Regions from separate parts of the Alkaliphilus metalliredigens QYMF genome, predicted to be linked through region 4. Evidence: riboswitches for the same ligand, from Rfam matches in the RefSeq annotation. Region 4 holds a riboswitch; each other region holds the start of a gene.

Region 1 (7,849 bases), 1.2 Mb from region 4:
CAGAAGCATTTTGTTTACCACCAAACCCACCTCCGATTTTAGGTTTGATCACCCTCACCTTGCTTTTAGGGATTTCAAGGGCATTGGCCACAATTCTTCTCACATGGAAGGGGATTTGTGTTGAGGTCACAATGGTTAATCTGCCACTGACATCTAGATAGGTAAATGCCCGTTGCGTCTCCATCATACCGTGGGCCTGTGCCTGGGTATAATAGGTTTCCTCCACAATTACAGGGCTATTTTTCAATGCTTCCTCCATATCTCCATTTTCTATCAAGACTGTGGCTGCAATGTTTTTTTCCCTTTTCATGCCTATATCAAAGTTTACTTCAAGATTTTCTTCAGGATGGATCACCGAAGGATGCCCTATGGCTTCTTCAAAATTCAATACCGGCTCTAGTATTTCATATTCTACCTTAATCATTTTCATGGCTTCAATGGCTGTTCTTTCATCTACTGCCGCAATAATGGCCACTTCGTCTCCTACATATCTTACATACTCATCTAATACCAAACGATCATAGGGGGAGGGTTCTGGATAGGATTGTCCCGCCATGGTAAAGCGTTGGTTGGGAACATCCTGATGGGTTAACACACAGGCCACACCACTTCTTTTTTTTGCCTTTTCTACATCTATGGATTTAATCTTTGCAAAGGCATGGGGGCTTCTTAATATTTTAACCACCAATGCCTTCACATTGACTAAATCATCTGTATACACAGGTTTTCCCGTGGCGATATCCATTCCGTCTATTTTAGTGATTGATTGATTGACTATCTTCATCTTCACACCACCCCCATATACTTTTTCACTGCCCTGAGCTGCCCTAGATATCCTGTACATCGACACAGGTTTCCCGTCAAATAATGGATGATCTCCTCTTCAGTAGGATTTTTCAGTTCTCTTTTCATGGCCAGTATCGTCATAATGAAACCAGGACTACAGAACCCACATTGTTCCGCACCCTCTTTGACTAAAACCTTTGCAAAGTCTGTTGCTTCCTCCTGAAGTCCTTCTATGGTGGTAATCTTTTGATTATTTGCCCTCACAGCAAGACTACTACAGGAAAGAGTGGGTTGATCATTTATCCAAATGGTACATAATCCACAACAGCCTGTGTCACAGCCTCTTTTCACACTATTAAAGCCATATCTTCTTAAGGCTTCTACTAAAAACTCATCATAACCAACTTCCATTTCTAATTGTTCATCATTCACTGTCACATTGATCTTCATCATGAGAGCACCTCCTTGATTCCTCTTTTAACTAGCGCCTTACAAAGAATCTGTCTGTATTCCTTTGTTCCTCTCATATTGCTCCCAAATGTCAACTCCTTAGCTGCCAGGATACTAACCTCTTCAATCATTGCTTCACTTAATTGACCTTCTCCTAAAAGCTTTGACGCTTCCCTTGCAATCATCGCCCTTTGTGGTCTTGCCCCTACCGCTATTTTGAATTCATTATTTTCTTTAGATACCGCTACATTTAATATGGCATAATCTCCTTGAGAATTCCTCATGGCATGAAAAGCTGCTCTTGTGTTTTTCTTTAGGATCACTATTTTGATTAAAATATCCTTTTGACATCCCTGGGCTAAAAACGCCGCCAAAGGAATTTTTCCACCTTTGTATAAAATCACATAGGCGTCAAGGGCTAGCAGAGCTGTAATGAAATCAGAAAACCCATACCTTGAATAAACAGTTGCCCCAACCGTTACCACATTTCTAAATTGGACCCCTAAAATTTCCTTTACGGCCCTTGGTAGTATGCCATCAAAATGATCATTTAGAATAGAACTCACTTCTACAGCTCTAAAACTGGTCATTGCCCCTATTTCAATGGCGTTTTCATCTTCTTTTATCTTATCTAATCCCAGATGGGACAAATCAATGGCTGTTGGTATGGTTTTTTTGCCCATTTTCAAAAACCCACAACCTCCCAATAGGGTGTTGGCTCTTTTTTCATTTAAGAGTTGATAGGCTTCTTCTATTGTATTTGGTATGGCATAGTTTTTTATTTGAAACAATTTAATCACTCCCCATTCCGCTACTTTCTAATATAACCAGAGCCTATTATCTCTCCAGTAATACGCCAAGTAAATAAATCCTTCACTATTTCATCTAAATGTAGTATAACATAAAACGACATTTTATTCGAACATTTATTTGTTTTAGAATTGTAAGGTTTGTATTATCTGAACAATTAATATGTTTTTTCATGTTTATTGTTCGTGTTTTTCTCGATGCTTTTATTTTTATATCTGATTTATTATCGTTACACTTTGTTAATCCATAAAAAAGCATCTTCGATGCTTTCGCTGGATGAAACAACTAAGCGATCAACACAATTTAGAAAACCAAAAATTACCAGAGAGGAGTTTTGTTATGAGTACATTACCGAAGGAAGTATTAAGGAGCATGATCAAGGACAATGATTTAATTACTGCAGGGGATATCCACTCTTTTCTAAAGGATCTATTTAAGGATTCTTTATAGGAGATGCTTGAAGCGGAGCTTGAGGTAGGTCTTGGATATTCAAAGCATGAGAAGAAGGCCAAGAAGACAGATAACGCTAGGAACGGTTATTCTTCTAAGAAGATGAAAAGCCAGTTTGGTGAGTTTGAATTGAAGATCTCTCGAGATCGTAAAGGGGAATTTGACCTAGGATTGTTCCGAAGTATCAAAAAAATATATCAGGTATTGAAGAACAGGTAATCTCTCTTTATGTAAGAGGTATGTCTACTCGATATATATATGATCAGATTAATGATATTTATGGCATTGAAGTCTCTTAAAGTGGTCAGTAAAATCACTGATAGGGTCATTCCAGAGATTAAAGAGTGACAAAACAGACCCCTGGATTCCCTGTACCCCTTTGTTTGCATGGATGCTATAAATTATAAAGTGCGTCATGAAGGGCAGATTGTCAATAAGGCCGCATACGTAGTATTAGGGGTGAATGTTGAAGGATACAAGGATATTCTAGGCATATAGATAGGAGAAAATGAAAGTTCTAATTTTTGGCTGGGAGTTCTCACGGGATTTTAAAACTGTGTATACAGCAAGAAGGCACAGCCCTAACTAATCTAAGCTCTGTAAAGGACAAATGGGGAGTTAAATATCCCTATGCGATTAATAGCTGGGAAAATAACTGGGATGTAAAAAGTAAATGGACCCAGCGCTACCATAACTGGGACCAAGTGTTGAATCAACTATTAATCATCTTTGAAGACAGACTAGAAAAATACATTTAGGTGAAATTTTCATCCTAGCCTTTTCAGGCTCAAAGAATAATTAATAAACCAGATGGGAGGCTAAACTACTCCCATTCTAAAAATTTTCTTTGCCTAAAAGTATGCTTTGCATACGAACTGTTCCATAGTCTTATTTGTCCCTTAACCTCTTCTCCACTGCCTTTTCCTCTAGTAATCTCATCTTTTTCTTTAGATTGATCTTTGTTTGCTAGTAAATTTTGATTTGGCAATCGTTGTTTATCATTAGCAATTACCTTACTTTTTATGAACATCATTAATCAATTAGCTACTTTGTTTTGAATTGTCCAATTAAACTAGTTAATTCTTCACCTATTGTAGATAATTTTTGAATAGAACCCATCATCTTTTTAAACTCAGTCCCTTGTTGTTCGGTACCACTTGCTACTTCTTCGGTGACTGCGGATGATTCTTCGATCACTGCCGATATTTCTTGAACAGTAGCAGAGATTTCTTGACTAATACTTGCTACATCTGTAGATAAGCTATTAATCTCTTTAACTTGTAATATACTTTCTTCCGTACCTTGAATAATACTGCTAAAAGCATCTTTAGTTCTTTGTGAAGTTTCTAACCCCTTTTCTATTTGCTTATCTGCATCATTCATCAAGCTAACAGCTTTACTCGTGTTCTGTTGTGTATTTTTTATCAACGCCTCTATGTTTTCAGTTTCCCCTTTAGAATTTTCAGCAAGCTTTCTAATTTCTTCTGCAACTACCGCAAAACCTCTACCAGCATCTCCTGCTCTTGCTGCCTCTATAGAAGCATTTAAAGCAAGAAGATTTGTTTGTTCAGCAATATTATTTATCATTTGTAATATTTGTGAGATCTCATCGGAATCATTTTTTAATGTTCTTATCGTTCCCCCTAAACCATCGGTGAAATCCGCTATTTCTTGCATTACATTCATATTTTCATCTATTGTAACTTGTCCAGTTGCAGCTTTTTCCATAACACTATCTGTTGATTCATCTAATTTCTTTAGCTTTACATCAATATCTTGTATATTTTTGGCTAGTTCATCAACTGCATGTCCAATATCCGTAATGCTTTGACTTTGTTCATTGGAACCATTGGCTAGTTGTTGAGTGCTATTGGAAATCACTTCACTAAACTCATTCATATCACTAGAACTATCAGCTAATTGTTGGGTAGACAAGTTAATCGTTTCAGTAGCATTCTGTATTTGTCCAATTAGGACCCGTAAATTTTCTATAGTATGGTTAAACATATCAGACAATTGTCCAAATTCATCTTTACTTTTAACTTGTACTTTTTCCGTAAGATTGTTATTTGCTAATCTTTTTCCTAGATCAGTTAAGCTATCTAATGGTTTCTTTATAAAAAACTTAATGATACCAAAAGCTACACAACCAGCTAAGAAAATTGAAACTAAAGTTGACATCACATTCATAAGCAATAGATTATCCATCACTTGAGATGCATATTGCAGAAAGATAGAGTTGCCTGTAGTGACAAAAGTAAATGCAAGAACAATAAAAACAGTCAATTTAAACTGTAAACCCATCCCAGCTTTTCTGATACTTTTAATCTTAGAAACGTTACCATTTGACATTGTGATTCCTCCTATAAACACTTAGTAGCAAACTATTTTAGAACTAAAAATGTATTATCAGGACCTCTATTTCTTCTTGTATGAATACATCTATTTTTCTCATCCCCCCCCTTTTTTTTTACAAATTTGTTATCGTATTTTAAAACTCACATTCCGCTGAATGTATATTTATTTTTCACTAATTATTGATTTATGCAAATTAAATCCTTTTATTTGAATTAAAGGAAATTTGCAACTGTGATATTTTTAAATAATTTCAAATTTTTATTATGATTTTAGAATATTTATGCGGAATGTAAGTGAGAACTTACTATCAATAAAAAATCTTTATCTCTTCATAAAAAATGGGCCTCTATTAAAGGGGCCCGATGTCTTAATACACAACTAATCAGTAAGCATATTGGCTTTTACACTTACTAATTAGCATTCCGGCAACCTGGCAATCATAGGAATAGTGTCTTCCCTTAGACCCATAGCTTTGCGCCCTTATTTTTCAATAAGTTTGCTTTTATCAACATTATTGTTGGTATTATGCAATTTTCAATTAAACTATATTCTCAGTAGGACTTTTTATCTAATATAAGTCCCGTTTAGATAGTACTTATACTTCAACTCTAAAACTATATTTCGACATTTTTTCTACAAATTCCTTCTTTATTTTACAAATTTTTATATTTTTTCAAACTATAATCCTTATAACATTCATTTAATTACAGTTATTTTCACTAGTGTTCAAAAATTAGATAATATTTCTATTGATTTTTAAAATTTTTTTCAGTTTTGTTGATGGAGCTCTACAATTAAGCCTTCAGGGAATATATTCCAGTAAAATTAAATACAACTATCCTTATAAAACAATACTATTCCTGTCATTGCTTCATAAGTGGTACATCTTTCGCGAAAACGACTTAGGCTTCGGTCACTTAAAGGCTGTTCCATAGAACTGGTAGTATGCAGGCCATACTGAAAACGTATATCGAATATAAGTGATTCTAAAATCTCTTCATCTGTAACTCCATGCATCTCCTTTAATATCATGGCCCCAATAATAACATTAACGGGTGTATTAGGACGGAATGCTTTATCGCTATAGAGGACAGAAAACTCTTCTTCATCAATAGCAGGAAATACTTTTTGTGCAAAGGCTTTTGCCCATGATTTCGCAAGAAATTTTTTCTCTCTTTGTGTAAGGGAAAAAGCACTGTCATTTAAAGATATTTGATTATAATCATTTGCTACAAAAGCCACTTTTCAATCCCTCCATAATTAGTTATATTAAACTAATTATATCAAATTCGGATAAATAATGGTGTTTGTATTAAATTATCTGGTGTATATAATTCATTTTTATATGTAAGCTTTTGACACTCTAATCCTATTACATAAAAAAGTACCAGATAATAAAATATTATCTGATACTTTTTGTATTACTTTACCTACTGTTATATTTATCTTCAGTGTCGTTCTTGTAAATTAAACTGCACTTTCCTTTGCCTTTTCAGGTGTACTTGTCTTTGGAAAAACAATATTAAGCACAAGAGCAACTGTTGCCGCTATAACAATACCCGAACCACCAAATAAAAGTCGAATTCCTTCCGGCATATTGACTAATATTTCTGGAACAGAACTCATTCCTAGCCCTAATGCTAAAGCAGTCGCAAGGATGATTCCATTACGTCCATCCAGTGGCTCTTGGGTAACCAAATTAATCCCACTGATGGTGATCATTGAAAACATAATGATTGCTGCTCCGCCTAGCACACTACTTGGCATAATGGATATTAGTGCTCCAACCTTTGGGAATAATCCCGCAATAATTAAAAATATGGCTCCAGTTGCTATGGCAAATCTATTCACAACGCCTGTCAGTGCGACGATACCCACATTCTGACTAAATGAAGTATTGGGTAGTACGCCGAACAGTGCCGCAAGAGAGCTACCAATACCATCCATTATTACCCCACTAGATAATTCCTTATCAGTGGCGTCTCTTTTTAATCCTCCCATTGTGATACCTGAAATATCACCTACAGTTTCAACAGCTGTGACAATGTACATAACGCCCATTGCTACAATGGCATCCCAATGAAAGGCTAAACCAAATTTCAATGGCGTCGGGAAACTGAACCATCCAGCCCCCTGCACAGTACCGAAGTCTACCTTACCCATTGGAATCGCTATCAGATAACCTACTATGATTCCGATAAGAATTGCAGAAGCACTTGAAAATCCTTTTGTGAATTGCTTAAGCATTAGTATTGTTACCAAAACCACAGTTCCTAAAAAAAGATTTGATAGAGAACCAAAATCAGCAGCTCCCGATCCACCTCCAAAGGATCTTACTCCTATTGGAATTAGTGAAAGTCCAATGGTAAGTACCACTGTTCCCGTAACCAGTGGTGGAAAAAACTTTCTTAAAGGCTTAATAAAAAAACCTAAGACCCCTTCAAAAACACCTCCAATAAGAGAAGCTCCCAAAATTCCCGCCAAACCATATTTAGCTCCTATGGCTAGACTGGTTCCTATGAAGCCAGAGCTTGTCCCCATGACAATCGGAAGCTTTGCGCCAAAATACAATTGTAGCAGGGTCACAACTCCCGCGATGAACATAGAAGCTTGAATCAAAAAAGTTCTATCCTGTACAGAAATTGATAAAGCACCTGCAATAACCATGATTGGTGTAATATTCCCAGCAAACATTGCCAGCACATGTTGCATACCTAACGGTATGGCTTCTTTTAACGGTGGTACACCCTCCAACTCATAAACACTTGACTTTTTTTCCATTTTAAGTCCCCCCTATTTGTTGTTGATGATTTTATATTTCTTTTGAAATAGCATAACATAAAACAACATAATTTGCGAATCTTTTTTCGGTATATTATATTTAAGTTTGTAATATTAGTAACAATATGCATTAATTTCGAGTATATAGTTCGTGTTTTTTACTTTCCATCCCTTTTTCTCCTTGACTTTCCTTCCCCCCTTTTATTTAGTTTCA
Region 2 (7,849 bases), 1.0 Mb from region 4:
TCACTTTAACGATGTCACCAACCATGTCATTTACCTGCTTGAACATTTCCTTCACATCACCAAATCGATGACCCAATCCAAAGCTTTCTACTTGAGGCTTAAGATTGGAATATTGACCACCAGGGATTTCATACTTATAAATTTCTGTTGTTCCTGATTTCAATCCAGACTCAAATTGGCTGTAAACAGGTCTAACGGCATCCCAGTAGGTTGAAATTGCTTCAAGGTCATCAAGCTTAATCCCCGTAGCTCTTTCTGTGTTTTCTAGGGCAGCCACAACAGAGTTTAATGCAGGTTGACTTGTCAATCCTGACATACTATTGAAGGTGGTATCAACAATATCTACCCCTGCTTCGGCGGCCATTAAAATGGTTGCAACGCCATTGCCACTTGTATCATGAGTATGCAAATGAATGGGCATGGATACTTCTTGCTTCAATGCATGGATCAGTTTATAAGCAGCATAGGGCTTTAATAGGGCGGACATATCTTTAATGGCTAAAATATGAGCACCTGTTTTTTCAATATCCTTTGCCATATTTACATAATATTGTAGTGAATACTTATCTCGACTTGTGTCTAAAATATCACCTGTATAGCAGATGCAGGCCTCGGCAATTTTACCTGTTTTTAGCACTTCATCGATGGCGACCTCCATGCCCTTCAACCAGTTGAGAGAGTCGAAAATTCTAAATAAATCGATACCACTGGCTGCCGATTCTTGAATAAACTCACGAATCACATTATCTGGATAGTTCTTATAACCAACGCCATTGCTTCCTCTTAAAAGCATTTGAAACAGAATATTAGGCACTTTTTTTCGTAGGGCCTCTAATCGAGCCCAAGGGGACTCCTTTAGAAAGCGGTAGGACACATCAAATGTTGCGCCGCCCCACATTTCTAGAGAAAATAAATCCTGACCTAATATAGAAGTGGCCTTAGCAATCTTCACCATATCCTTTGTACGTACCCGGGTTGCCATGAGGGACTGATGGGCATCTCTCATTGTTGTATCGGTTAAGAGTAGTTTTTCTTGATTTTTAACCCAATTGACTATACCTGCAGGTCCTTCTTGATCTAAGATTTGCTTAGTACCGCTCAACCCTAAAGGTCTCTCAACATATGGAACGGTAGGAACATCAAACTCTCTTTTGATACCCTTGGTTTCATTGACTACTTTTTCCCCTATGAACTTTAGGATTTTCAACTCTTTGTTGTTTTTGGGGGCAATATCAAATAGGTCTGGATGATCCGCAATAAAGTTGGTATCACAATCTCCCTTTATAAAGGTTTCATGGTTGAGTACATTAATTAAAAAGGCTGTATTGGTTTTAACACCACTTATTTTTAGCTCTTTAATGGAACGAATCCCTTTTTTGATGGCATCATCGAAGGTTCTAGACCAAGAAGTGGTCTTAACCAGGAGGCTGTCATAGTAAGGGCTAATGGTGGCACCTGTAAATCCATTGCCACCATCTAATCTGATCCCGAAGCCGGATCCAGTTCGATATTCTGTGATTTTCCCCGTATCTGGAGCAAAGTGATTAGCAGGATCCTCACTGGTAACGCGACACTGGATGGAATAACCATTGGCCTTGATATTTTCTTGAGAGCCAATGCCTACCTGTGATGAGTTCAATGGATAGCCTTGGGCAATTAAAATTTGACTTTGAACGATATCGATCCCTGTAATCATTTCAGTGACGGTATGCTCTACCTGAATCCTTGGATTCATTTCGATAAAATAATGGTCACCATGAGCATCAACTAGAAATTCCACAGTGCCAGCATTTCGATAATGTACAGCTCTAGCTATTTTCAAAGCGTCGTGACAGATTGCCTCTCGCTTTTCCTGGGATAGGGAAACTGCAGGGGCGAATTCGATTAGTTTTTGATGACGTCTTTGAATAGAACAATCTCGCTCTAAAAGATGAACGATATTTCCGTATTTATCTCCTAAGATTTGCACTTCAATATGCTTGGGTTTTTCAATATATTTTTCAATAAAGATACTATCGATACCAAAGGCCTTTTTAGCTTCACTTCTAGCACTTAAAAAGGACTCTACAAGATCTTCTTCTTGGGTAACAATGCGCATTCCTCGACCTCCACCACCGGCAGCGGCCTTCAACATAACGGGATATCCACATTCCCCAGCAAATCGTAATGCTTGGGCCTCATCAGCAATAGGTTTTTCTACTCCAGGAATAACCGGTACCCCAGCGGCCTTTGCCACGAGCTTTGATTGGATCTTATCTCCTAATTGCTCGATCATGACATGGGTGGGTCCAATGAATTCAATCCCTGCCTCTTCACATTTTTTTGAAAACTCTGGATTTTCTGCTAAGAAACCATATCCTGGATGAATTGCATCGACTCCCTTTTTCAAGGCAAGGGCAATGATTTCATCTATGGCTAAATACGCTTCTACCGGTCCTTTATTAGAACCTATTTGGTAGGATTCATCGGCCTTTGTTCTAAACAGAGCGCACTTATCTTCATTTGAATAAATTGCCACAGTACGAATGCTAAGTTCCTGACAAGCTCTGAAAATTCTAATGGCAATTTCACCGCGATTTGCCACTAGGATCCGTTTGAATTTTTTTGTTTCCATTATAAGCCACTCCTTCCGTTACTAGTTTGTGAATTATGCTACCAAATCATTCAATGGCAATCATTGAATTCTACATGATGGATAAAACTTCAGTGAATGTATAAACATGATTTGGAATGCATAAATAAAAGTATATTACTATATTATCTAATAATTCTTACTAATTGGCAAGAAAAATATTTTTTTTATTCATAAAAATAAATTATTGATTTATTATGACAGAAAAGTTAGATAGACTTTATATATTTGTCAAAATATCATCTTCCTTGAATATACTTAATAAAGAAATAGAGACAACATCAACTTTCATAATTTAATGACCTGTTTCAGAAAATAGGGTAATATATAAAGGAGTTGATTTATAAATGAGAGGAGAGAAGAAGCAAAAGTGTGAAAGTTTATTCACTCTAAAAAGTAAGGAGGATGATTTATGAGTCAAAAAAATGAACAATGGGGAAGTAGAATAGGATTCATTGCAGCAGCCATTGGGATGGCCATAGGCACGGGAAATATTTGGCGTTTTCCTAGGGTAGCAGCAGCCAATGGTGGGGGACCCTTCGTCATTGCATGGACCATTGCACTATTTGTATGGGCTATTCCACTATTAATGGGTGAAATGGTAATGGGTAGGAAAACTGGATTGGGAACCATCGGTGCATTTAGAGATTTTGTCGGAAAAAAATACACATGGATGGGGACATGGATTGCGGTTGTTTGTTTAGGCATTATGTTTTATTACTCAGTAGTAATGGGATGGACAATGAAGTACTTCACTTTAGCGGTTTCTGGTGCATTTCAACCTGGAGTCACCACGGCGCAAACAGAAGCAATTTGGAATGTGTTCACCACAACACCTTCTCAAACAATCACATTTCACTTTCTATCGATGTTGATTGCTGGATTTATTATTTACAAGGGAGTTAAAGGTGGGATTGAAAAAGCTTCAAAGATTATGATCCCAACACTTTTCGTCTTGTTAATTGCAGCTGTCATTAGAGCCTTGACACTTCCAGGGGCATTACAAGGATTGGAATACTTATTTACACCGAACCTTCATATGTTAAAGAACCCAACAATATGGCTAGAGGCATTTACCCAAGCAGCATGGTCAACTGGAGCCGGTTGGGGATTTATCATTACCTACTCTGTTTACACCAAGCAGAAGGAAGATGTGGCAGGAAACTGTATGATTATGGGTTTTGGAGACAATATTGGGGCTTTGATTGCAGCGATGACAGTATTGCCAGCCATTTATGCCCTATCCCCAACCCCTGAGTTTGCAGCTGAAGCCTTATCCTCAGGAAACACAGGAATTACCTTTATTTACTTGGCACAGCTCTTTACAACAATGCCAGCAGGACAGTTTTTAGCAGCCATTTTCTTCTTGGCAATGGCAATTTCAGCTTTATCCTCTCTGCTTCCTATGATTGAGGTAGGGGTTAGAAACCTTATGGATATGGGTTTTGATCGTAAAAAGGCAACGGCTTCAATTGTGGTAGCGGGATTTCTGTTAGGGATTCCTTCAGCCTATAGTTTGCATTTCCTAGACAATCAAGATTGGGTTTGGGGAGTGGGACTATTAGTCAGTGGTCTCTTTGTTGCCTTTGCCTTGGCAAAGTATGGTCTTGAAAGAGCTAGAAATAATGATATTAATACAGAATGGGCTGACTTTAAAGTTGGAAAATGGTGGTCCACATGTATTCGATTATTCCCGGTATTCTTTGTTGTGGTTACGGGGTGGTGGTTTATGCAAGCAATCTCGTGGTATCCAGGTAATTGGTGGGCTCCATTTGAGGTCTTTAGTGCAGGAACCATTGTATTCCAATGGGCAATCTTGATTGTCATTGCACTACTGACCAATAATTGGCTAGCAAGTAAAATTGGTGCAGGTAGAGACATTACCCAGGGTGATGACGAGAGTGTCTTATAAGGAGGAGATTATATGTCAGGAACTTCTATTATCATGATGATTTTGGTACTGGGATTTTATGTAGTAGGTTTTGCTTTCTTGGTAAATAGGGCCTTTGGAGCTAAAAGGCCATAGTAATATTTTAAAAACCTTAGACTCTCTCCCTTCGGGGAGAGGGTCTGAAATTTATGGAAATGGGGGCTATGATCTTGTGGGCACCTGTTTATTTAAACCTACTTAGGGTAATAAGATACTATACAGTAAAGACTATTTTGGTAATGATTACTATTGATTTAGTTTGGCTTAAACTGTACAATGAAAGCCATTGTAGTTTAACTTAAATTGTATAATATCAACGTTGATAAGGGCAAACTTACTGAAAAGTAAGGACGCAAAGCCATGAGTCTAAGGGAAGTTTTTATTCCTATGATTGTCAGGTTGCAAATCTTAGACTAATGTATCTATTAGGAGAAGGCACCTTTATCAAGGGGTCTTCTTTTTTATATGTTTTTTTAGGGTATCAGCAAGTAAAACACTGTAATCATGAGGGAGAAGACAATATAAAGGGAGGTATGTATTACTTCGTGGTCTCAAATGAGTAGTAGATTTATGGTTGATGACACGTATAGAGTTATACACATCTGAACGGGGAGGAACATAAAAATGAAAAGCATAAAAACAAAACTCATTATCTATTTTTGTACGTTAATTCTTTTTACCACTTTAATCATCAGTTTCTTAGCATATAATAGCGGGTTAAATGGGATGCAGGAATTAGAAGAGGAATTATTAAGAGAAAAACTGATGGGGGATATTGCTTCATCGACATTCTATTTACAGCAGTATTTTGGAAATGTAGAGTATGAAAATGGTCAATTGATAGATGCGAAAGGGAATAACATAGAAGGTAATAATGAAATGGTTGATGCCATTCTAAAAGACATGGGAAGTGCAGCCACTATATTTGCTAAAAGTGATGACGATTTCAAAAGAATTGCAACAAATATTATGGGAGAAGACGGACAAAGAGCCGTAGGTACATATCTGGGGAAAGATAGTTTGGCTTATGGTGATGTAGCCCAAGGAAAACAATTTGTGGGAGAAGCGATGATTTTAGACAATGCCTATATGACTGTCTATAAGCCGATCAATGATGAAAGTGGAAATACAATAGGAATATTATTTCTTGGTGTACCAAGAGAAAGATCCAATCAATTAATACAGGGACATATCAACGGGCTCAGAAATGGATTGTCGATGGTGACAGTAATTGGATTAATAATAGGAATTATTTTTGTATATACAATAGCCAAAAAAATCGCAGATCCAATCGCTATTTTAGCCTTGGAGATTGAGAAAATATCAAATTATGATTTGTATTTTGACGAAAATAGTAAAACGAAAAAGTATTTAAACAATAAAGATGAGATAGGAACCATTACCAGGGCACTGGATGTTATGCAAAGGAATTTGATTGATCTCGTTAAAGACATATCTGGGACAGCCCAGCAAGTAGCGGCTTCCGCTGAAGAGTTAACTGCTACCAGCCAACAATCTGCTACTGCGGCAGATGAAGTAGCTAAAACCATTGAAGAAATTGCTGAAGGGGCCAACGACCAAGCAAAGGATACGGAAAAGGGAGTTGAACATGTCAATGAGTTAGGTGAGTTAATTGAAAAAGATCAACAATACATCAAAGATTTGAATATTTCTGCAAATGAAGCTACTAAATTAAAGGATGAAGGCTTTAAAATATTAAAGGATTTGGTGGAAAAAACAAAGATTAATAGTGAATCTACAGAAGAAGTTTATACGATTATTGTCAATACGAATGAAAGTGCAGAAAAAATAGAAAATGCCAGCCAAATGATTAGAAGTATTGCAGAACAAACGAACCTACTAGCTCTAAATGCAGCCATAGAAGCAGCAAGAGCAGGGGATGCAGGTAGGGGTTTTGCAGTAGTGGCAGAAGAAATAAGAAAACTAGCAGAACAATCTAATTCATTTACAAAGGAAATTGCTGGTATTATTAAGGAATTAACAGATAAAACAGGACATGCCGTTGACACAATCCAAGAGGTGGAGAAGGTCACTGCATCACAAACAGAAAGTGTCCAGTTTACCAACGATAAATTTAAAGGCATCAATGGTGCAATTGAGAAGATGAAGGAAATCATAACGGAAATCAATCAATCAAGTGAAAAAATGGGAGGGAAAAAGAACCAAATCATAGAAATCATTGAGAATCTCTCAGCCATATCACAAGAAAATGCAGCCGGGACTGAGGAAGCCTCGGCATCGGTAGAAGAGCAGACTGCATCTATGGGAGAAATAGCTAATGCAAGTGATTCATTGGCACGATTAGCTGAAGAAATGCAAGGGGCCATTGCTAAATTTAAGTATTAAAATAGCAATATACTTTTAAAAGAACCATAGAGCCATGAATAGATAAGTAAAACCTCTTGGGTAATTTCACATACCCAAGGGGTTTTACTATTTTTGTAAAAATATTGTTCTTCTACCATTAAAAGATCTATAATATATTAAATAGACAAATATAAGCGATCTATGGGTGTGATAGCTAACTAAGGTGATTTGCTATTTACAAATGAGGTGATAATTTGGAAAAAGGAAGGATATTTAATATACAGCGGTACTCATTGCATGATGGGCCAGGAATCCGCACCACGGTTTTTTTGAAGGGATGTCCCTTAAATTGTTGGTGGTGTCATAACCCTGAAAGCAAGGATAGGAAACAGCAAATACTCTTTACACAGCAGAGATGCATTCATTGTGGTAGCTGCCATGATACCTGTTCTCAAAAGGCTATACAGGAAGGGAAAATTAATGGAGAAAACTGTACTCTTTGTAATAAATGTGTGGATAGATGTCCTACTGAAGCTTTGGAGCTAGTTGGAAAAGACATGACGGTGGCGGAGGTCATGGGGGAGATCGAAAAGGACCGTATATTCTTTGAACAGTCAAAGGGTGGTGTGACATTTTCAGGAGGAGAACCATTGAGTCAGGGGGAATTCCTATATGAACTGTTAAGGGTATGTGGCCAGAAAGGAATTCATCGAGGGGTAGATACTTCGGGTTTTAGTTCTTGGCAGCAGTTAGAAAAGATAGCTGAAGTGACGGATTTGTTTTTATATGATTTAAAGCATATAAACAATGACAAACACATTGAATATACAGGGGTATCTAATCAAGGGATTCTAAGAAATTTAGAGAAGTTATCTGCCCTTCACCACAATATCTATATTCGTATACCTATTATCCCTTATATTAATGATAATGATGAAAATATTTTGGAAACCAGTCGT
Region 3 (7,849 bases), 1.9 Mb from region 4:
TTGTAGGTTTGAGTGGCTATATAACCCATGTGGAAGTCATCAAGGGTTATGGAGAAAGGATTAAAAAAATTAAACCCGATACAACAGTGGTGGTGGGTGGCGTCCATGCAGAGGTGGTACCCCAGGATTTTGTCAGTGACTTTATTGATTATATCGTAGAGGCAAATCCCATTAAAACATTTAACCAGATCATCAATCATCCGGGGGAAAAGGACATCCAGGGGACCTATCAACCAGGTAAAACAAATGTAAAGGAGACCACATTTTCCTACAAATTTCCCGCTAGAAACAAAGTAGCAAAATATCGAAATCAATATTACTATATGTTTCATAATCCCTGTAGTCTAATTAAGACATCATTTGGATGCCCTTACAATTGTAGCTTTTGCTTTTGCAAGGAAATCACCGACGGAAAATATTACACAAGAAGTATTGATTCTGTCATCCAAGAGCTTAAGGGGATTCCTGAACAGGAAATATACATTGTAGATGACGACTTTTTATTCTCAAGCCAACGGATATTGGAGTTTTGTCAAAGACTACAGGAGGAGAATATTCACAAACGCTTCCTGGTCTATGGTAGGGCAGATTTTATATACAAAAATGAATCGGTGATGAAAACATTTAAAGAAGCCGGCCTTAGGGCTGTCATTGTGGGATTAGAATCCTTCAAAAAAGCAGATTTAGATAAATACAATAAGGGTACAAATATCATAGAAAATGAAGAGGCTGTGAAAATTCTGAAAAGGCATGATATCGAGATCTATGGCACCTTTATATTAGACATGGATTTTTCTAAAGAGGACTTTAAAGATCTCTATGGCTGGATTAAAAAGTTAGATCTCACATTTGTGAACCTACAGCCCTTGACCCCGTTACCAGGAACAGAAATCTATGAATCCTATGAAAAACATTTTATCATCCAAAAGCAGGAATATGAGAAATGGGATTTAGCCCATTTGGTGCTGGCTCCAACAAAAATGTCAGTACGACGCTATTATTTTGAAATGATCAAACTGTATTACAAAATCACCATGGATCCCAAAAGTGTTGTAAAATTAATTAGAAAATATGGGTTTAAGGATGTCCTAAAGCTCTCCATAGGCAGTAGTCGGGTCACCCAACAATATATCGGAAAGATAGTAAGGGGTAAATAATATGAAAAAACTATTGTTAATTCAATCCACCCCCTATGACTCCCAAAGACGACCCATTAAAAAGAATAAACTGTACTTCGTAGGATTAGGACTCCCCCTACTGGCAGCCCTGACACCAGAGGATTGGCAGGTGGAAATTGTTTTAGAGACCATAGAGGAGATCCCCTTTGAAAGCGATGCAGATGTGGTTGCCATTGGTAGTATGGGTCATGCCATTATTCGATCCATAGACATTGCCACTGAATTTAAAAAGAGGGGTAAAACCGTCATCATGGGAGGCTATATGGCCAGCCTCATGGGGGAAGAAGCGAAAAAATATTGCGATAGTGTCGTGATTGGAGATGCAGAAGGAGTCTGGGGTCAGCTACTGGAGGATTATGAAAGTGGCCAATTGAAGGATTTTTATAAAGAAGAATTAAATGAGTTGTCCACACCCCTGCCTCGATTTGATTTAATCATGGGGAAAAACATTGGGGATTTTCTGCCAGTGCAAGCCGGAAGAGGCTGTCCCAACAGCTGTAGCTTTTGCTCTGTTCATTGCTTATATAAAAACAAGTACTTGAAAAGGGCCATACCAGATGTGCTACGGGATATTGCTCAGATAAAAGAATTAGGTTTTAAAAAGTTCTTGCTTTTAGATGATAACATTATTGCAGACCGGGATTACCTCATGACCCTTTGTGGTGAAATTAAAAAGCTTAAGATGAAGTGGATTTCCCAATGCGCCATTACCATTGGAGAGGATCTTGAGCTACTGAAAGCTGTGGCCGATAGTGGTTGTATTGCCTTGAGCTTTGGTCTAGAGAGTATCACCCAGGAAAGCCTGAACGATATGGATAAATCCTGGGCCAATCCAAGCCATTATCCTCATCTCATTAAGACCATTCAAGAGGCAGGCATCGATGTCTCAACGGAAATGGTAGTAGGGGCAGATGGAGATACCCTAGGGTCCATTGCCGCCACAGCCCAATTTATTGAGGACAATAAAATTGTGGTACCTAGGTTTTATATCCTGACCCCCATCCCTGGAACTAAATATTTTGATGAAATGAAGTCTGCCGGGCGAATTTATAAAGAGGACATATATTCCTATAATGGAAGTGAAGCAGTTCATATTCCACAAAACATGACACCCCAAGAGCTGACTACAGCCTATTGGGAGCTATACAATGAGGTTTTTTCTTACAAATCCATCGTAAAAAGAACCCTATGGCAAAAAGGGTTCTTCAAGAGAATGGATCGCGCTTTTTTTTACGTAATGGTGAATTTGTTTTATCGATATCAAATAAAGCGAAAAATTACACCAAATATTATTTAAAAATAACTTGTTGAAAAAATTGACGAATAATGATAAATTCGATCATTAATCAGAGAGAATTGTTATTAAAAAAGAAAAAGATAGAATTTTATGGTAAATAGTTATAGAATAGAAGTAGAGAATGCAAGGCATAAAATTGCTTTTAAACTCGGAGGTGCTTAGGGTGTTAAATGTAAATACTAATACCAATACCAATACCAATACCAATACTTATATGACCCTATTTGATGATGCACTAATCGGTATTTTTCATAGTACCTTTGACGGAAAGTTTACGTATGCCAATAAAGCACTCTCCACCATATTCAAATATGACTCACCAGAGGAAGTCATTTCTTCCATTGAAAGTATAGATACCCAGCTTCTTGCAAAAGAATATAATCGTGCAGAAATAGTGGAGCAGATAAGACGAACAGGTAAGGTGACGAACCACGAAGTAAAATATCAATGTAAAGATGGGAGTATTGTAAATGCCCTATTAAATATGCAGATCATAAAGGATATAGAGGGTAATGAATTGTATCTTGAAGGTTTTATCACTGATGTGACATCCCTAAAGGAAAAAGAAAAAAGACTTGAAGAAAACGAACAAATGCTTCAGGAATTAAACGAAGAGCTAGAAGCGACCCTACATCAATTAGCTGCAAATGAAGAAGAATTGCGTGCAAATTATGAAGAGCTAAAAGAGAAAGAAGCCATGAAAGAATCCTATGAATGTCTCTTTAATAATTCATTAGATGCCATTGTTCATTTTGATGAAAAAGAACGTATTATAGATGTGAATACAGAATTTATGCAGTTATTTGGCTATAAAATAGAAGCGGTTAAAGGCAAGCATATTAATGACATTGTTGATCCCTTCCAAAAAATAGAGGGGCATCTTACCTACGAGGCTTTGAAAAAGGGAGATTGTCAATTTCGAGAGACTGTGCGATTTGATAGATCTGGAAATCCAATTCATGTTTTTGTTAAAGGCGTACCCATTGTCATCAACAAAAGAACTGTTGGAGGCTATGCCATTTATACTGATGTCAGATTTATAAAAGAAGCAAAAAAACAGATTACAACACAACAAAAAATACTGGAATCTCTTTTCAAGTATTCTCCAGATGGGATCGTACATCTTGATATGAATTGTAAGATCCAAAAAATCAACAAGGCCTTTATAGATATATTTGGCTATACATCCGATGAATGCATTGGAAAAACCATCGATGAATTAATTACCAGCCAAGAGTATTTTGAAGAAGCTCAAGTGATTAATGACCTAGCTTCCCGAAATGAAAAAATAGAAGTGGATACCGTGAGAAGAACTAAGGATGGCACCTTAGTGGATGTTTGTATTAGGGGAGGCCCTATCATTATTGATGGTCAAGTGACTGGGGATCATGCTATTTATACAGATATTCGAGCCAGAAAAGAAGCTGAAGACCAAATAAAGTACTTAAGCTATTATGATAAATTAACGGGCCTATATAATCGCGCTTTTTTTGAAGAAGAACTGAAACGTCTTGACACCAAGAGACAGCTTCCCCTGGGCATCATCATTGGTGATGTCAATGGGTTGAAACTAACAAATGATGTTTTCGGCCACCTATCAGGGGATCAACTTTTAGCCAATACTGCACAGATCCTTAAAAAAGCCTGTCGTAAGGAAGATATTGTCTGTAGATGGGGAGGAGATGAATTTGCAATCCTCTTACCTCATATAGACAAAGAAGGGATTAAAAAGATCTGTAAGAGAATCTATCATCTATGTGAAGAATCAATGGATACACCCATACAAATCAGTATTGCACTTGGCTATGGTATTAAATATAAAGAGATCGAACCCATGATAGATGTGATGAAAGAAGCAGAAGAACAAATGTATCGAAATAAATTACTGGAAAGCAAGAGTAATAGAAGTCATATTATCAATTCTTTGCAAAAGTCATTATATGAGCGTAGTCATGAAACAGAAGAACACGCCCAGCGCATGAAGGAACTGAGTATTGTATTAGGTAAAAGTCTAAATCTTGATAATGATAAAATAAATGAATTGGGTTTATTGGCCATACTTCATGATATTGGAAAAATGGCTATTTCTGATGCTATACTGCAAAAACCAGGGCCACTTACGTCACAGGAATGGGAACAAATGAAAAGACATAGTGAAATTGGCTATCGGATTGCAGAAACATCTCCAGAATTAATCCATATCTCTAAGTATATTTTATATCATCATGAAAGATGGGATGGTGCAGGATACCCCCAGGGCTTAAAGGGTGACGAAATCCCTCTGCTCTCTCGTATTATTGCTGTGGTGGATGTATACGATGTCATGACAAATGCCAGGGTGTATAAAGAAGCCATTTCTCACCAGGAAGCAATCCAAGAGCTTATAAGATGCTCTGGCAGCCAATTTGATCCCACAATCGTTAACAAATTTATTCGACTTTTTAAGTGAAAAAACCCACGAGTTTTAAAGAACTTGTGGGTTTTTGACACAGAAAAATAGTGTAGTACAGGAGACGGTATCCTAAAATATTTCCCCGTCAATAAATAATGGAAATTTTAGTTAATTAATACCCAGCCTTAGACAGTGAAACCAGTATACAAATAAATAAATATGAATATGGGAAACTTTTGACGGTATATGTCGTGATAAAGTATAGGCAATATGTTGATTTTAAGAGGAATATATTGGATATAGTTCAAGATAAGGTTTGATTTACGCCGCTTTCAGTGAAAAAGCATCAGTGCTTTTACTAAAAATGTACGAAAAATACTTGGCTAGGTCAATAGGACTTTTTGCCGATTTTTTTCGTGTAGAAAAGAGGGTTTCGTTGTATAATGTAGAACTGTGTAATAGTAATAAGTGTTGGATATTGTTAATAGTTTGATCAAGTGAAGCATTAAAGCGAAAAATGTAGAGCAAATGAACTGCAGGTATACATGGACGCCTTAAACTGCAGGGATGTAGTGGCGTAACCGACTAACAATATTCAATTAGATTGTTAGTCTCTATTTTTTTGAATATAAATCGATTTCATGAACTGAGGAGAATAAAATGATGCAAAAAAATATGCGTTTAGGGGACATCCTGATTGAAGGAGGTTTGATAACAAAAGATCAACTTAATGAGATACTGAAGCTTCAAAAAATAAAGGGAAAAAAATTAGGAGAGCTTATCGTTGATGAAGGGATTTTAAAAGAAAGTCAGATTCTAGAGGTTTTAGAATTTCAATTGGGCATACCACATATTGATTTAAATAAATATCATATTAATCCTAAGGCAGTTAAGATGATTAATGAAAATATTGCTAGAAAACATAATTTGATTCCAATCAGTATGACTAGAGGTAAGCTTATGGTTGCCATGGCAGACCCTTTAAACTTGATTGCTATAGATGACGTGAAGATCATTACGGGAATTGACATTGAAGTAGTCATTGCTACGAAAAAGGAGATATTAAATGCTGTCAATAAATATTATGATGGTAAGGAGTATGCGGATAAAGCCGTTGAAGAGTTTAAAACGCAACATGAGTTAGAAGATATAGATGAGTCTGATAGTCAGTTAATGGAGGATGTTAATAATGCACCCATGGTAAGACTCGTTAATCAAGTTATTAGCCAAGCGGTGAAACTAGGAGCCAGTGATGTTCATATTGAGCCATTTGAGGAAAGAGTAAGAATTCGTGTTCGGATTGATGGAGAACTAAAGGAGATTATGTCTCCTGCAAAATCTACACACTCGGCAATTATCACAAGAATAAAAATCATAGGTAAATTAGACATATCAGAAAAAAGAATTCCTCAGGATGGCAGAGTAGAGACTATTATTGAAAATAGAACGATAGACATGAGAATATCAGTGCTACCAACTGTATATGGAGAAAAGGTAGTGATCAGAATATTAGATAGAAACAATATTATCGTAACAAAAGAACAGCTAGGTTTTACTGAAAGAAACCTGGAATTATTTGATAGAATTATTAAAAGCCCAGAGGGGATTATTCTAGTGACAGGGCCAACTGGAAGTGGCAAAACCACAACCCTCTATACGGTATTAAAGGATCTGAACCAAATAAATAAAAATATCATTACTGTAGAAGATCCTGTGGAGTACAGACTTGATGGCATTAATCAAGTTCAGGTAAATATAAAGGCAGGTTTAACATTTGTAACAGGCCTTCGCTCAATACTGAGACAGGACCCTGACATTGTATTGGTAGGTGAAATAAGAGATGCTGAAACTGCACAAATTGCTACTAGAGCTGCGATTACAGGGCATTTGGTTTTAAGTACTTTACATACCAATGATACGGCAAGCTCCATTTCTAGATTAATTGATATGGGAATTGAACCCTACATGGTTTCATCTGCTGTTGTAGGAATAATTGCTCAACGATTGATAAAGAAAATTTGCCCACATTGTAAAATACAGTATGAAGCTACTGACAAGGATAAAAAGTTACTAGGTATAAATGAACCTCTAAATTTATTTAAAGGGAAGGGGTGCAACTCCTGTGGAAATACAGGCTACTCAGGAAGAACTGCCATCCATGAGGTTATGGCAGTGAATAGAGAAATTCGCAATTTAATCAATCATAGGGCTGACATTGATGTCATTAAGGATAACGCCATAAAAAATGGTATGCAAACACTTCATGAGTCCTGTAAATTGCTTGTCATCAATGGGACAACTACCATTGATGAGTTATTAAAAATAACCTATGGCATCGACATATAGAAAAATACAAATTTTAAATGAGGTGAACAATCTTGGATATATTAGAGCTATTAACTAAAACAGTAGAAGCAAAAGCTTCAGATCTACATATTACAGTAGCTTCGCCACCTATTGTTAGAATCAATGGCAAATTAGTTAAAATGGGAGAAGTTAAACTGATGCCAGAAGATACTAAAAGAATCGTAGAGAAGATGATGAGCCCAGAGCAGATAATCCTCTTTCATGAAAAAGGTGAACTTGATTTTTCATATTCAAATCCAGGTTTAGGTAGGTTTAGAGTCAATGCATATAAACAAAGAGGAAGCTATTCTATGGCACTTCGTGTTGTGTCTTTGATAATACCAACAATGGAGGAACTGGATCTACCTCCGATAATAACGGAACTGTCGAAGAAAAAACGAGGACTGATATTAGTGACAGGTCCAACAGGTAGTGGAAAGTCCACGACCTTGGCAGCGATGATTAACTATATGAATGAAAATAGAAGTGAACATATTTTAACCCTTGAAGACCCCATTGAGTATTTACATAAGCATAACAAGAGTATTGTCAATCAAAGAGAAATAGGAAATGACTCTTACAGCTTTTCTAATGCATTAAGAGCAGCACTAAGGCAAGATCCAGACGTTGTTTTAG
Region 4 (7,849 bases):
TGTTATCCCACCAAAAGACCACTGGTTATTTTCCCCAGCCTCTCGTTCCACAATTTCTAATTGCAAACCATGTGGATCATCAAATGCAATATACTGTTCACTAAATCGTTCCTTAAGAACATAGGTCACGTTAAATTCTTTTAGTCTTTCCTTCCAAAACACCAAGGACCCCCTAGGAACTGCAAAGGAACTGATCCCTACTTGTCCACTGCCTATTTTACCTGGTTGTGCACCTGACCGCGGGAAAAATGTGATTACCGTACCCGGATTCCCTCCATTATCGCTAAAGTACAGATGATAGGTCCCAGGATCATCAAAGTTCACTGTTTTCTTAACTAATCGTAATCCTAATACCCCAGCATAAAAATCTACATTTTCCTGAGGGTTGCCAACAATCGCCGTAATATGATGAATTCCCATTGTTTTTTTTGTCACTTTTATATTCACCTTCCATCTCTTATTAAGTGTTCTTAGGTTCAGAATACCCTTTCTTGAGTTGTTCTAATCGGTTTTCTGCATATTCAAATTAAGGCAGTACTTTTGTTTGTCAGACAGTAGAGTCACCTATAGATTTCTTAATTTTTTTATATAAATAACTAAAAGGGGACAGTTCTGTTGTCTATTTCAGACATGAACTGTCCTCCTGTATCATTGTGTTTCCGGTGAATTCCTATTATTAAATCCCAGACATAATTGATAATACACCCATACACATAATTAAACTCAATGTAAGCTTTTTAAATAGATTTTCATCCACTTTATTGCCTAGACTGATTCCTAGTAATGTGCCCACAATCAATCCTGGAGATAAATAGGCGGTATATTGAATAACTTCACCTGTAATCAATCCACCGAAGAAATAGGTGGGAATTGTGGTGATGTTAAGTATCCAAAAGTATAAAGTTAAATTTGCTCTAAATATTTGTTTTTCTACAGCTTGATTGGTTAGAAAAAGAACCACTGGCGGTCCTCCTAAAGAAACACTTCCATTTAACAACCCACTAGCCAAGCCTACCGGTATATAGGATCGTTTCTCATTTTTTACTTTAATTTTATATCCAGAAAAATTTACAATTGCTGCAATGGTGATAATGATCCCAATTAGTAATTTTAGTGTACTCTCATCTGAAATCTTTAATAGGTAAACACCAAAGGGTGTACCAATGATCCCGGCCATGACTAAAATAGAGATTCTTTTTATTTCAATAAATTCTTTTATATGATATAGGATGATGCTATTTAAGAGTAGACTATAGATCACTAATACCGGAACCACAATTTTCAAAGGTAAAAATAAGCCTAAAAGCGGTAGTGAAATTAATGAAAATCCAAAACTCGTGATTCCCTGTGTCATTGCTGCAAAAAAAATAACCAGTGCACCAAAAACAATCTGCACCATTATGTCTTCCATATTTGCATCCTCCAATTCAAATAGTATGAATTTCAACCGAGACTCAATTTATAGAATTGAGTCTTGGTAAACTTTATCTATTGAAAATATCTCTTTGTTCTAGTTCCTTAAATATTATACCATAAGATATGAAAAGACCACAGAATGAGTCCTCACACCCTGTGGCTTCATTTCAGTATTGCTATTTTATCAAGACTATTTTTACTCATATTTTTCTGTAAATGAAATTTCCTCAGCCTCATTATATATGACAAAATTAAATTGCCTTGTTGAACGGCCCCAACCTCCTGATCTTTCCCTCACTTCACCAGCTGTTGTTCCTATGAAATACGGTCTTAAAACAACCTCGGTTTTTCCATCGATGCTGAACTTTTCCGATTCCCCAGTTCTCTGGTCTATTGCCATTAATTCTGATTCCTCCATTACCTCTGTGAAATGTGCAGGAACCTGTAATTTGATGTAAAAGTCTTGAGACTCATCCCCAAGGTTCTCGAGTCTAATGGTTCCATTCACCGTTATCACTTCTTCCCCACCATTAAGTCCCAACCGATTAGCATCCCCACGATGATAGTATATCGCATTCAAATCATTGGCGTAGCTCCTATATACTTTTTCGCTCCGCCCCAACATTGATGAATATCCTACAATACATAAAATAGTGAGTATGAATGCCCTCATCCTCAGGTTGCGGTCCTCAAGGTTAAGTGCAATTATAATATTCTTAAAGCTAAAATAAATCACCACAACTGGAATCAGCATGGCATAATAAAACGTACTATTTCCCATTTCTATAGGAACTAAAATACGCTCTAACAGTGGTATTGTATTGTGATTACTGTAGCCCATCATTATAAAAGCACTTATTAGACCTATAATTGATAATATCACTCTTTTTCTTATACTCATCTTACATCCCCCTTATCAGTATTATCTTATATATATCTTTTTTGCGTGACTTGCGATTCTCTAACTCAACTTACATATTATACCACATAGTCAATTATGGGTACCAATTCATTGAAATAAAAATTTTTTTTCATAAATATAGGTATATTTCATGATCTATGAGTTTAAATCTGAAGGGTAGGGATAAAAATATAAAAGAATGAAGTAATGTCCAAATAAAAGCAGGAGGGTAAGCCTATGAAGCTTAGCGAACTCATCAACGACTATGGAAAAAGACATGCTCCTTATATGAAGGGACTCATCAACCATCTGCCCATGGGCCAGTTGGCTCTTTATCAAATGACTAATGATCTTCAAGTGGTTAAATCCTATTCAGAGTACTTCCAAAACAGTTTTAATGTAAACGCGGTGAAGGCTAAATACCCAAGAATAGATTCAATCGAAGCCTGTCTTGGCAAGAGAGAGTTATATGAATCTTGCCTAGCCTTAATTGATGGGGAAGTTGAAGCCCGAGGTATGAATGAGGTGACTCATGAAATCTTAAATACTTATCCTCTTGGTATGTCCTCAGGCCTCTTTCATGTGATTATCCGTCTTGCCTATGCCATTGAAGGTGTCCAGCTTGAAGACGCTTTGCTGGAAGAAGCGAAACGAGCTTTAGCCTATTATGTGACTGCCTATCGAGGAGGTTCTCAGTTTAATCGAAAAGTTCAAAGCTCACATGTCATCGAAGAAATGAACCGCTTAATGAGTGACTCACGTTTCAATCCTGTGATCTCTTCAAGTTATTCCATGGGACAGATTATGAAGACCCTTTACAGAGATCCAGAATATCTTGAAAGTGGGTTTTTAATAGAAGGAAATGAAGAAGACAAAGTTCGGGCATTGCTTGGTTTATTTATATCTGCCTTTAATAATACCAGCAGTATCGTTGTGCTTCACTGTATCACAGGTCTACATAGTCTTTTGGTTCTAAAGGACTACTTTAATGATTTCGAGGAAGCCCTGAATATTTTCACAACCTGCTCTATTACCCATCAATTAACCCTTGGTGCAATTGACCTATCCAATCAAAATGTTCAACCTGTAGCCCTCTCATGGAATGACATCATCAAAAAAGGGACTGAGTCTTTAGATGTGCATACCATTAAATTCACTTATTCTTGCCATGAGCTCTATAAGCGCTACGCCATTGAAGGATTAAAGGGAGCTGCACTTAGTCAGATTAGAAAGTAGAGCAAATCATTAAATTTAAAAACTCATAATAAAAGACAAGAGCACTCCAACCCCAGGAATGTTCTTGTCTGATAATAGATATCAACTCATACAATCATCTGGCTTTTCTGGACATGAGTAAAGCCATCAATGATTTTAGATTTTGAACTTTAATATAATTGAATGTAGGTCCTGGGCAAGTTTAGAAAGTCCTTCACTGGCACTGGATATTTCCTCAATAGCAGCCGTTTGCTCTTCCATAGAAGATGCAACCTGTTGGGTAGAGGCTGAGTTTTCCTCTGCAATGGCTGATAAATTCTGTAGTGTATCTAAAATATCACTCTTCATTATTTCCATTTCATCTCCTGAAACATTGAGTTTTCCAACTGCTTCTTCTGCTTCCTTCATGGCTTCAGCAATTTGTACATATTTGTCTTTGCTATTACTCACACTCATCCCCTGTTCCTGAGATATGATTGATACCCGCTCTATTGTTTTCACAGCATTTCTTGAATTATCTTGCAGCTCATTAACCACTTCATCAATTGAATGAGTGGAGGTAGTGGACTGCTCTGCTAACTTTCTGATCTCATCCGCTACCACAGCAAAACCTTTGCCTGCATCGCCAGCCCTTGCAGCTTCAATGGCAGCATTTAATGCCAATAGATTTGTTTGGTCAGCTATAGATGCAATGACACTGCTGGCCTGTCCAATTTTATCAGAACTTTCATTTGTCTTTAATATGACTCCGTATATTTCTTGAATAGATGAACTGCTTTCATTAGTAATTTTTGATAGATTATCTACTTCTGTTAACCCTTCTTTTACCACACTTACCACTCGTTGCGATGCCATGTTTAAATTCTTCATATAGCCTTGATCCTTCTCTATGATCACGCCTAAATCAGAGGCCTTCAGTGCTCCTGCTTCTGTGTTTTGTGCTTGCTCAGAGGCCCCTCTAGCGACTTCTTCAATTGTTCTTGAAACTTCATCCACTGCAATTGATGATTGTTGAGAACTAGCTGTTAGTTCCTCTGATGATGCAGCCACTTGATTAGAGGATTCATTGATTTCTTTTACAATTCCCCGCAGGTTTGTAATGACCATTTGGATGGAATTGGCTAGAACCCCAATTTCATCCTTCATTTGAAGAAGTCCGTGATCAACATCCTGGGTGATATCTAGATTCGCTAACTTTTCTGCATTTTCCTTAACTTTAATAATCGGCTTTGCAATCGAACTCCCGATAACATATGTAATCACAACACTTAACAATAAAACAACACTTGTGACTAAGAAAATCATGTTTCGCATTGCTGGTATTGCCCCTAATACTTCATCTTCATTTGCGGTAATCACTAAAGTCCAATTAGAGTCTTGTACAGGTGCATATCCAGCATATAAACTCTGTCCTTGAAAAGAATAATTACTTACACCTCTCTGCTCTTCAATTATGGTATTAAATACAGACGCTACTGATTGTAAGCTTATATCACTCTTTGCATCCTCTATTGGATTAAATTGATTTTTCACTCTTTCTCGATCATTATGGGCAACAACGATACCTTCTTTATTAATCATATAAGCATACCCCGTTTCACCAAACCCAGCATCATCGGTAATGCTACTTAATGCATATCCATCCCGTCGCCCAATCAACACCCCTACAATTTGACCATTTCTTTCTATTGGTGTGGCATACACGATTTCTGGTTCATTGGTTAATCTACTGATAAGTACATCCGAAACATTTGTAGTACCATTTAAAGCCATTTGGAAATATTCTCTATCTGCCACTTGTGCCACTGCACCATCATTAAATATAGCACTCCCATTGAGGTCAACCACTGCTATGGATAGAAAGTTTGTTCTCTCTACTTGGCTTTGTAATACAGGTTGTTGTGCTTCCCAGTCCATACTTTCTACATCCGTCCTACCGGCAATCATTTGCAATGTTCTTTCCTGTGTGTCAATTCTACTCTCTACCAGCTTCGCTCCTTCAAACGTTAATGCCTCAAGTGCTTTTTCAGCTTCTTCTGTGAGTGACATTTCTGCCCTATATATAGAAATAAATCCGATTGCCATAGATGATATTAAAATAATGATAGAAAAAACGATTACCAATTTACTTTTGATGCTTTTCATTTTAATCCCCCTTTTAGTCTCTCTTATTAATGCCTCACAATTGTCTTAATTTTACTAAATACTTTATCTCCCTCTCATTTTTTTCCAAATAAAAAACCTCTGTATTTTCAAAAAATCGAAAACAAAAGGCTTTGAAATCCTAGTTCTGCAACCGGCTACCATCTTCTGTTTAGAATGTAGGCCCATGGCTTTGCGTCCTTACCTTTCGATAAGTTTGCCCTCTGTATTCTATTTTTTTGAACATATATACTTCCTCAGCTTCAATGTATTACCAAGACCATTACTACCGATGAAATAATTACTCTAAATTAAATGCTATTTTATCTACATATAGGATTTATACTCTCGTATATAATTGAGTGTAGATATGTTTTACTACCTATATCGATAGGTACACTTTTTACTTGAACTGATACAATTTTCCCATGGTTTAGTCTGTGTTTGAAATCAAAGTGATTTGTTAGTTCAAGTCTTGCTTTTTTCATTTTTTCAAATATCTCTTCTTTTGATAATGTATTAATATCGCTTATGGTCATCTTTTTTAACAGTTCCAGAGGATAGTTGTAAAACTCAACAGCTGGGGCATTTGCATTGGCAATTTTAGCAGTATCAGGATCAATTAGTAGAATCTTCTCACTACTTGCATAAAAAAAATGCCAATACATCTTTTCTTTTTCTATAATCAATTTTTCAAAACCCTCTAATAGAAAATCTGTTATGTCATTTTCTTTTATAGACCTTACTAGCCTTAACACTTTAGGTTGCTTCATGATTATTTCCTTTAATTCTTTAGGTATTTTATTAGCCTGGACAAACAGTTCATCAACGTCAACTTCCAAAGCCTGAGCAAGCTTGATTAGTACATCATCACTTGGAGGTGGTTCAACATTATTCTCGATTTTACTGATGTATGGATATCCTACGCCTATCCTTTTAGCCAGCTCTCTTTGGGTCATGCGTCCTTTTCTAATTTCCTTCAAATATTTTCCAAAATCATTCATTTAATCACCTTATTTGTTATTCTTTTATCTTATTAACCATCATATCCCATGTTGTGTATTGATGCAACACGATTTGCCAATTTTCGATCTTTTTTTACATTTCAACTCTCAAGATGTCGTATTTTGTCTATATCATTCTCCTATACTGCTTTTCATACTATGTAATGGATTTTTTATTTTTACTACTCGTTGCTTTTATAATCATCTCTCTACACTAAGTAGTCTCTTCTCAAAAAAACAGAGACTTTTCACAGAATGAAAAAGACCTTAAAAATTTAAAGATGCATACATCTTTGATAAAATAAAATGGTTTTAGAATCAGATAGAAGCTCCTGAATTAAATTCAGGAGCTTCTCATTTTTATATTTTGAAATCTAGTGACTTCAATCATATATCTTCAAAAGGAAATCTATTCCCATGATTCATTTATCCTATGCCATATGAGTTGGCGTAATTCGTTCCCCTACTCCACCAGCCTCACATATAACAGCGTTCTTACCACAATTCTTAGCATCATAAAGAAGTTTATCCGCTCTTTGTAGCAAGGATTCTGCGTTTTCACTTTTTCTTAGTGCTACCAGTCCAAAACTACAAGTAATATTTTCTACTTTATCATGTTTAGTATTTTGGATGCATACCCTCATCCGTTCCATCATTTCCATGGCCTGATCAGTATCTGTATTAGGAAGAAGTATTACAAATTCTTCCCCACCCCACCTAGCAAAAATATCAGTATTCCGGATTCCCTTCTTTATTGTTAACACTATATTTTGTATCACACGGTCACCAATAAGATGGCCATAACCATCATTGACCCTTTTAAAATCGTCTATATCAAGCATAACGAAAGAAAGGGCGTTCTCATACCTGTTACAATAATCAATCCATCGATTCAGTTCCTCATTAAATTTTCCCCTATTGTATATACCTGTCAAAGGGTCAGTTATAGACACTCTTAAAAGCTCTCTACTGTCTACAAACTGTTTTCTTTTATAAAAGCCGGTCATATAAGCACCTATATTACAATAGATAATTATAATAAGATTATATAAAACAAGTTTCAAAAACACAGAAGTTTCCATTCCCTCTATATGTTTAGCATGAAATATGAAAAAAGACAGGCTAAGGAAAGTAGATATCAATTGTACACAAGTAAGTTTATTAGGCGTAA

Evidence for each region. Region 4 has a riboswitch for cyclic di-GMP ahead of AMET_RS07765 (methyl-accepting chemotaxis protein). Riboswitches for the same ligand answer to the same signal wherever they lie in the genome.
Region 1: linked by a shared signal. The riboswitch ahead of AMET_RS02345 (methyl-accepting chemotaxis protein) and the one ahead of AMET_RS07765 (methyl-accepting chemotaxis protein) in region 4 are both predicted to bind cyclic di-GMP.
Region 2: linked by a shared signal. The riboswitch ahead of AMET_RS02925 (methyl-accepting chemotaxis protein) and the one ahead of AMET_RS07765 (methyl-accepting chemotaxis protein) in region 4 are both predicted to bind cyclic di-GMP.
Region 3: linked by a shared signal. The riboswitch ahead of AMET_RS17115 (GspE/PulE family protein) and the one ahead of AMET_RS07765 (methyl-accepting chemotaxis protein) in region 4 are both predicted to bind cyclic di-GMP.

Annotation. Positions count from the first base shown of each region.
Region 1 is NC_009633.1:477,587-485,435, reverse strand. Features, by position in the region: gene AMET_RS02375 (xanthine dehydrogenase family protein molybdopterin-binding subunit) at 1-784, opposite strand, end outside; gene AMET_RS02370 ((2Fe-2S)-binding protein) at 787-1,236, opposite strand; gene AMET_RS02365 (FAD binding domain-containing protein) at 1,236-2,036, opposite strand; partial or broken gene AMET_RS27250 (transposase) at 2,500-2,795, shown strand; gene AMET_RS27245 (transposase) at 2,884-2,994, shown strand; gene AMET_RS27240 (hypothetical protein) at 3,021-3,254, shown strand; gene AMET_RS02350 (hypothetical protein) at 3,320-3,529, opposite strand; gene AMET_RS02345 (methyl-accepting chemotaxis protein) at 3,541-4,848, opposite strand; cyclic di-GMP riboswitch class I at 5,276-5,365, opposite strand; gene AMET_RS02340 (transposase) at 5,680-6,096, opposite strand; gene AMET_RS02335 (uracil-xanthine permease family protein) at 6,322-7,635, opposite strand.
Region 2 is NC_009633.1:603,703-611,551, forward strand. Features, by position in the region: gene AMET_RS02915 (pyruvate carboxylase) at 1-2,614, opposite strand, end outside; gene AMET_RS02920 (sodium-dependent transporter) at 3,045-4,544, shown strand; cyclic di-GMP riboswitch class I at 4,880-4,969, shown strand; gene AMET_RS02925 (methyl-accepting chemotaxis protein) at 5,187-6,929, shown strand; gene AMET_RS02930 (glycyl-radical enzyme activating protein) at 7,145-7,849, shown strand, end outside.
Region 3 is NC_009633.1:3,558,259-3,566,107, reverse strand. Features, by position in the region: gene AMET_RS17130 (B12-binding domain-containing radical SAM protein) at 1-1,157, shown strand, start outside; gene AMET_RS17125 (B12-binding domain-containing radical SAM protein) at 1,159-2,475, shown strand; gene AMET_RS17120 (PAS domain S-box protein) at 2,639-4,924, shown strand; cyclic di-GMP riboswitch class II at 5,381-5,463, shown strand; gene AMET_RS17115 (GspE/PulE family protein) at 5,528-7,213, shown strand; gene AMET_RS17110 (type IV pilus twitching motility protein PilT) at 7,246-7,849, shown strand, end outside.
Region 4 is NC_009633.1:1,647,054-1,654,902, reverse strand. Features, by position in the region: gene AMET_RS07785 (ring-cleaving dioxygenase) at 1-435, opposite strand, end outside; gene AMET_RS07780 (sulfite exporter TauE/SafE family protein) at 677-1,411, opposite strand; gene AMET_RS07775 (hypothetical protein) at 1,613-2,317, opposite strand; gene AMET_RS07770 (questin oxidase family protein) at 2,555-3,553, shown strand; gene AMET_RS07765 (methyl-accepting chemotaxis protein) at 3,689-5,677, opposite strand; cyclic di-GMP riboswitch class I at 5,821-5,906, opposite strand; gene AMET_RS07760 (helix-turn-helix domain-containing protein) at 5,998-6,678, opposite strand; gene AMET_RS07755 (GGDEF domain-containing protein) at 7,110-7,849, opposite strand, start outside.